Regions from separate parts of the Staphylococcus casei genome, predicted to be linked through region 2. Evidence: riboswitches for the same ligand, from Rfam matches in the RefSeq annotation. Region 2 holds a riboswitch; the other holds the start of a gene.
What was found. A riboswitch is a leader RNA that binds a small molecule or an ion and turns the genes downstream of it on or off. The one in region 2 is predicted to bind lysine.
Positions count from the first base shown of each region.

Region 1: another riboswitch for lysine. It lies ahead of QMO72_RS06145 (amino acid permease); the one in region 2 lies ahead of QMO72_RS07560 (aspartate kinase).

Region 1 covers NZ_CP125718.1:1,265,669-1,269,894, reverse strand. Annotated here, with positions in the region: gene infC (translation initiation factor IF-3) at 1-25, opposite strand, end outside; ribosomal protein L20 leader region at 49-177, opposite strand; gene QMO72_RS06145 (amino acid permease) at 250-1,734, opposite strand; lysine riboswitch at 1,954-2,126, opposite strand; gene thrS (threonine--tRNA ligase) at 2,192-4,129, opposite strand.
Region 2 covers NZ_CP125718.1:1,542,574-1,546,799, reverse strand. Annotated here, with positions in the region: gene QMO72_RS07570 (ABC-F family ATP-binding cassette domain-containing protein) at 1-248, shown strand, start outside; gene QMO72_RS07565 (aldo/keto reductase) at 498-1,328, shown strand; lysine riboswitch at 1,507-1,685, shown strand; gene QMO72_RS07560 (aspartate kinase) at 1,773-2,975, shown strand; gene QMO72_RS07555 (aspartate-semialdehyde dehydrogenase) at 3,029-4,018, shown strand; gene dapA (4-hydroxy-tetrahydrodipicolinate synthase) at 4,020-4,226, shown strand, end outside.

The DNA.
Region 1 (4,226 bases), 280 kb from region 2:
TCTGATCTTTTGCTATGGTTGACACCTCCAAGATTTTTACGAAATTATCCCAAGCAAAGAGAGCGAGTATACAATATACCCGCTCTCTTCTACACATGACATAATCATGTATATATAGACCTGCCAACTGCAATTAGCGTCGCTACAGGTGAGAAGCGGGAGCTTCTACTTGGTTCGTTTCGTATTCAACGTTACCTATATTAGCAACAATTTTGAGACAAGTCAATAGTTTTTGTAACATTTCATGTTTTATTTATTATCCATTTTAACATCTTGTCTTAAATTCACCTGTTCTAAAGGAACAATTTTTGTTTTATATCTCAGTTTATGATAAATGAAAAATGCTAAAAATACTGGTATCCCCATATACGTAATAACGAATCTATTAAGATCAAATGCGCCTGTTTTAATAAAGTCTACGTCTTGACCAATGATTACAACCACACATAAGAAACCTGCGAATATTGGACCAAATGGGAATAATTTCGCTTTATATTTCAATTTAGATTTATCATAATTTTGTTTATCAAATGCTTTTCTAAATCTATAATGACTAATCGCTATACCTACCCATGCAATAAAACCAGTCATTCCACTTGCTGCAACAATATACTCATAAGCATCACCACTCAAGTGTTGTAAAACAAAAATACCAATTACAATTACTGCAGTAACGAGTAATGACATATAAGGCACACCACTCTTATTTGTTTTACCAAATACAGGGAATGCAAGTTTATCTTTACTCATTGAATATAGCATACGCGTGGAAGCATACATTCCCGAATTACCTGCAGATAATACTGAAGTCAAGATTACCGCATTCATGAATGATGCAGCAAATGCTAAACCTGCATTTTGGAATACAAGTGTAAACGGTGATGTTGCCACATCATCTCCGCCGCCCATTAAAGCAGCACTATCGTATGGAATCAGCATTCCAATTACAAATATCGCAAGTATATAGAATAATAATATTCTCCAAAAGACTTGTTTAATTGCTTTTGGTACTGCTCGCTCTGGATTTTCAGATTCTCCAGCTGTAATACCAATTAATTCTGTGCCTTGGAATGAGAATCCTGCAACTAAGAACACACCTAAAATAGTTAACAAGCTACCTCCAAGGTTACCGCCTAACACAGGGCCGTCGCCTTTAGTGAATATGTCAAAGCCTACAAATTCTCCACCCATAATACCTAGTATCGTTAACAATCCGATAATAATAAAGATGATTACCGTTACTACTTTAATTAATGCAAACCAATACTCACTTTCACCATAAACCCTTACGGATAAAGCATTAAGTCCAAAAATTATAACTAAAAATAGACAGCTCCAACTCCATGCTGGTATGCCTGTCAGCGGCGTCCAATACTGTATAACTTGAGCAGCAATAGTAACATCTGCTGCCACTGTAATTACCCAGTTAAACCAATAATTCCATCCTAATGCAAATCCGAGGGACGGGTCCACAAAGCGTGTAGCATAAGTACTAAATGAACCTGATACAGGTAAATATGTTGCCATTTCTCCTAATGATGTCATAAGGAAGAAAACCATCGCACCAATAATTGCATAGGCTAATAAAGCACCTAAAGCACCCGCGTCATGTATTGCGCCTCCTGAAGTCATGAATAGCCCAGTACCAATACATCCTCCGATTGCAATCATGGAAATATGACGATCTTTTAGTCCCCTTTGAATTCCATCATTTTGAATTTCTTGTTTTGCCATAGAAGCTTCCTTTCTTTATAAACTTAGAGGTTAACTTTCTATATGCTTAAGATTGTGTCATTTATAGTATACAATCACTTTATTGTAATGAAGTCCATTCAATTACACGTTTAACTATAAACTTTTGCTCTATCCCGAAAACATATGCATTATAAATTTTTGCCCAAAATAAAATGGTTGCATACCTAATAGATATGCAACCATTTTAATAATAGCATTTATATAGGTAGCACATCACACATGTGACAGTCCAGTTTCTTTCGAAAACTGTCCCAACTCGCATTGTAAATGGTCAATACAAGTTTCGGCATTTCCACCTTTCATTATTTCAACATACGCCCCATTTGGCTTCTGAATAATTACTCTTTGAAGATGCAACCTCTAACTCAAATTTGATATGAATATTAATTTATTTCACTCATCAGTAATATACATGATTTTAACAAGACTTTCAAGACTATCTTTGTTTTTTCAATCTAATCTCATCTACTAAATCCCAAATGAAAGTATCTTTTTCAACAGTTTCTTGATCTTGTGAACCATATTTTCTTACATTAACTTCATTATTCTCTACCTCTTTGTCACCTACAACAATTTGGTATGGTATTTTTTGCATTTGTGCTTCTCTAATTTTGTAACCCATTTTTTCATTGCGGTCATCAATTTCAACTCTAACGCCTTGTGATTTAAGCTCATCTTGTAAAGCTCTTGCATAATCGTAATGAATATCTACATTAACAGGAATTATTTCTACTTGCTTAGGCGCTAACCATGTTGGGAAGGCACCTTTAGTCTCCTCAGTTAAGAATGCGACAAATCGTTCCATAGTAGATACTACGCCACGATGAATAACAACTGGTCTATGATGTTCACCATCATTACCAATGTAAGTTAAATCGAATTTTTTTGGCAATAAGAAGTCTAATTGTGCTGTAGACAACGTTTCTTCTTTACCCATAGCTGTTTGTACTTGAACATCTAATTTCGGACCATAGAATGCAGCCTCTCCCACCGCTTCTTCATAGTCTAAGCCAAGTTCATCAGATGCTTCTTTTAACATGCTTTCCGCTCTGTTCCACATCTCATCATCATCAAAGTATTTTTCTTTGTCTTCTGGGTCTCTGTAACTTAATCTGAATTTATAATTATCAAAACCAAAATCATTATAAACATCAATGATTAAGTTAACAACGCGCTTAAATTCTTCTTTGATTTGATCAGGTCTAACAAATATATGTGCATCATTAAGTGTCATGCCTCTCACACGTTGTAAACCTGATACAGCGCCACTTGCTTCGTAACGATGCATTGTACCTAACTCAGCAATTCTAATTGGTAACTCACGATATGAATGCGGTTTGTTTGCATAAATCATCATATGGTGAGGACAGTTCATTGGTCTTAAGACCATTTCTTCATTTTCATCTAATTTCATTGTAGGGAACATATCTTCTTGATAATGATCCCAGTGTCCAGACGTTTTATATAACTCCACGTTTGCCATAACTGGTGTGTACACATGATCATATCCCATGCTCACTTCTTTATCGACAATATAACGTTCGATTTCTCTACGTATTGTCGCACCATTTGGCAACCATAATGGTAATCCTGCGCCAACCAATTGATTATTAGCAAATAATTCTAATTCTTTACCAATTTTACGGTGGTCACGTTCTTTACGCTCTTCCAACATTTGAAGATGTGCTTTAAGCTCTTTTTTATCAAAAAAGGCTGTACCATAAATACGTTGTAACATTTTATTGTTACTGTCACCGCGCCAATATGCACCTGCTGTAGATAATAATTTAAATTCTTTTATCTTAGATGTTGATGGTACATGGACACCGCGACATAAGTCAGTAAATTCACCTTGTGAATATAAAGTTACAAGCTCATCTTCTGGAATCGCATCAATCAATTCTAATTTATATGGATCATTTGAGAAAAAGGCTTTAGCTTCATCTCGTGTTACAACTTTACGCTCAATTGGATAATTTTCATTAACAATTTGCTTCATTGTTTTTTCGATTTTTTCAAAGTCATCAGAAGAAATGCTTTCTTCCATATCAAAATCATAATAAAAACCACCCTCAATTACAGGGCCAACACCAAAATTTACATTTCCGTATAGACGTTTTAATGCTTGAGCCATAAGATGTGCTGTTGAATGGCGCAATACTTCTAGTGCTTCGTCAGTACCTGGTGTTACGATTTCAATTGCTCCATCTGCCTCAATAGGTCTAGTTAAATCAATTAGTTGACCATTAAATTTACCAGCAACTGCTTTTTTTCTTAGTCCAGGACTTATAGATTGTGCAATATCTTCTGTAGTTGTTCCCTTATCAAATATTTTTGAATTACCATCAGGAAACTTAATATTAATTTGATCCATGAAATACCCTCCAATTTATTCAAGCTCTTAAATCAAAACACAACTCCATTATCTTCAAAGTACACAAAAAGACCCCATCCCAGAAAGGGACGAGGTC
Region 2 (4,226 bases):
TGATGTTATCAAGTGCTAACGTATTATTATTAGACGAACCGACAAACCATTTAGATTTAGAAAGTATTACAGCTGTTAATGATGGCTTAAAATCATTTAAAGGTTCTATTATATTCACATCGTATGACTTTGAGTTTATAAACACAATTGCTAACCGTGTAATTGATTTAAATCCCGAAGGCAGTGTATCAAAAGAAATTTCATATGAAGCTTATTTAGAAGAATCTGGTCTTTTAAGTAAAAAATAATATGTAAGTCATATATTAATATAGGTCTAATACCTTTTAAAAAAGGTATTAGACCTTTTTTAGTTAGAAAAATGAGTTACCCCTGCCCTCCTTTACAAACTGTATCAATCATATACCTGTTCATATGAAACTATATTAATAAAATAGAGCTTGTAATATACTATATATGATTACCTAGGCTAATTATTTTGATATTATATTTTAGAATTATATAATTATTATTAATAAAGTAATAGGAGGAATGATGTAATGGAAAATTTAAATATGTTAGATGGTCAAGTTATACCTCAAATTGGGTTCGGTACATATAAACTCAATGGTACACATGGAGTTCATGCTATTATAAATGCATTGAAACAAGGTTACCATTTATTAGACACTGCTTATAACTATGAGAATGAAGGCACAGTTGGACGTGCAATAGCTAATAGTCATATTTCGAGAGATCAAATCATGGTTACCTCTAAACTACCAGGTCGTTATCAAGATTATGACGCAGCATTAACTGCAATTCAGGAATCTATTTATCGTCTGAATGTGGAATATATTGATTTATATTTAATCCATTGGCCAAATCCTAAACAAGAGAAGTACATTGAAGCATGGAAAGCATTAATTGCTGCTCAAAAAGCGGGATTAATAAAATCTATAGGTGTTTGTAATTTCTTAACAGAACACATTGAAAGGTTAGAAAAAGAAACAGGTATATTACCAGCAGTGAATCAAATTGAATTACATCCTTACTTCAACCAAAAAGCAATGATACAATATCATAATGACAAAGGTATCATTACGCAAGCGTGGAGTCCTTTAGGTCGTGCTTCAGAAGTAATCAATGATAAAGACATTGCAACAATTGCTGAAAAATACAATAAAACAATACCGCAAATTATTTTGAAATGGCATGTGCAAAATGGCGTAGTACCTATTCCCAAATCCACTTCTGTTTCAAGACAGATTCAAAATAAAGATATTTTTGATTTTTACTTAGAAAGTGAAGATTTAGAGAAAATAGACGCTTTAACACAACAAGACGGTCGCCTAAAAGGACAAGATCCTGCAACATACGAAGAGTATTAATGATTGAACAATGATGAAAGCCTTTTTCGTGTGAGATTATAGTGGTAATTTGCACTTTAATGGTGAAAAAGGTGGTTAACTTGTTATATTTTCAGTAAATTTAAAAAACTTTGTAAAAAGCAGTTTACAGTATATAACTACGTATGTATAATATGTAGCATAAACAAAAAATTAAATAAGTTTTTGATGAGGCGCATCAATCATTAGTAAATATTAGAAGAACCTGCCTGCTAGCAGCTAATTTTGAAAGGGTGAGATGCCGAAACAGTTATAATAGCAGCTTATAACAAGTTGGACTTTATGGTTAAGAGCTAAGAGTCTGTCATTATTTTAAAATAATGGAGTGCATCACTTGTATATATATTATAGAACAGGTTCGCATTCCGGACTTGTTCTTTTTTATATTACTGTGATTCTCCCCTATTCAATGAGGAGGATATAGAATTGGAAAGAAGTGTTTTGAAATTTGGAGGTTCTTCTGTAAGTGATTTTACTAAAATTAAAAATATAGCTGAAATGTTAAGTCGTAGAGTTGAGCAAGGTGAACAACTTATAGTTGTCGTAAGTGCGATGGGTAAAACAACTGACCAACTTATGGCTAACGTGTCGTCATTGACTTCAAAACCTAAAGATCAAGAACTAGCATTACTATTGACCACGGGTGAACAACAGACAGTATCATATTTGTCTATGGTACTTAATGATATTGGTGTTAATGCAAAAGCCATGACTGGTTACCAAGCAGGAATAAAAACAGTTGGACATCATTTGAAAAGTCGTATAGCAGAAATAAATCCTGAAACATTTGATCATGCTTTTATAGATAATGACATCTTAGTTATTGCAGGATTTCAAGGTATAAATGATGATTTTGAACTTACTACGTTAGGTCGTGGAGGTTCAGATACTACAGCGGTTGCATTAGCGGCTAGTAATGGTACTGCCTGCGAAATATACACAGATGTAGATGGTGTTTATGCTACGGATCCGAGGTTATATAAAGATGCCAAACGACTCGAATATGTTTCATATGAAGAAATGATGGAAATGAGTGCGTTAGGCGCAGGTGTATTAGAGACTAGAAGCGTCGAATTGGCTAATAATTACAATATTTCGCTTTATTTAGGAAGAACGCTATCAAATGTGAGAGGAACATGGATTATGTCACAAACAGAATTACTAGAAAAAAAAGCAGTCACTGGTGTCGCATTAGACACACATATGATGCATGTTACAATCAGTTATCCCCTGCCTGATAACAAATTACTAACTGCATTATTCAACAAATTGGACGAAGGTTCCGTGAATGTTGATATGATTTCTCAGATAATTAACTTGGAAGGATTGCAATTATCCTTTACTATTAAAGATACCGATGCTGTACAAATTACAACTATCTTAGAATCATTAACAGAAGACTTTAGCGCTTTAGATTTTAAAATTAATGAAGCATACGTTAAAATTTCATTAATTGGCTCAGGAATGCGCGATATGTCAGGTGTAGCATCAAAAGCATTTATTACATTAATTGAAAATGATATTTCGTTTTATCAGACAACCACCTCTGAAATTAGCATTTCATGTGTGATCGATGCAGAGAATGGTGAACGTGCAGTTCGTAGCCTTTATCAAGCTTTCGATATCTGAATTTTCGAAATATAATCAAATTTAATAAAAATAATAATTGGAGTGTAGTGGATATGACAAAATTAGCAGTAGCAGGCGCAACAGGATTAGTAGGAAGAAAAATGTTAGAAACTTTAGATCGTAAAGAAGTTCAATTTGACGAATTGGTATTATTTTCTTCAGCACGTTCAGCTGGTCAAGAAGTCGAATTTCAAGGTAAGACATACACAGTAAGAGAATTAACAGAAGATGCAGCAAACGAGGCTTTTGATTTTGTATTAATGAGTGCTGGTGGAAGTACAAGTGAGCACTTCTCCCCTATTTTTGAACAAGCTGGTGCAATAGTAATCGATAATTCTAGTCAATGGAGAATGACAGAAGGCGTTGATTTAATTGTTCCAGAGGTTAATGAACCTATATTAAATCGAAAAATTATTGCTAACCCAAACTGTTCTACAATTCAATCAGTAGTGCCGCTTAAATTATTACAAGAACAATATGGTTTGAAACGTGTGGCTTACACTACTTATCAAGCTGTTTCTGGTTCTGGTGTTAAAGGTAAACAAGACTTAGCAGATGGTCCAAGTGGTAAGGCGCCTGAAGCATATCCACACCCTATTTATAATAATGTATTACCTCATATTGATGTGTTTCTCGAAGATGGTTATACAAAAGAGGAACAAAAAATGATTGATGAAACACGAAAAATTTTAAAAGATGATGATTTAAAAGTAACAGCAACTTGCGTTCGTGTACCAGTACAAGATAGTCATAGTGTGCACATGAGTGTTACTTTAGAAAAAGATGCCACTGTCGAATCAATTCAAGAATTATTTAGTAAAGATGCGCGTGTGGTATTAATAGATGATCCTCAAAACAATGCATATCCTTTAGCTATTCATTCTACTGGTAAAGATGAAATATTTGTAGGACGTATTCGTCGTGATGAAACTTTAGATAATACTTTCCATGTATGGTGTACTTCAGACAACTTATTGAAAGGTGCAGCATTAAATGCAGTACAAATACTTGAACAAGTTATGAGTCTGAAAGGAGTAAAATAATATGAGTCACATTTTTGAAGGTGTAGGTGTCGCCTTAACAACACCATTTACCCACAATGAAGTAGATTATGATGCACTAAGAAGACATTTAAAATATTTAGTGGAAAATAATGCAAAATCTATTGTAGTTAATGGTACAACTGCAGAAAATCCAACTTTAACAGAAGATGAAAAAGAGCATATTTTAGAAGTAGTTGTGAATTATATT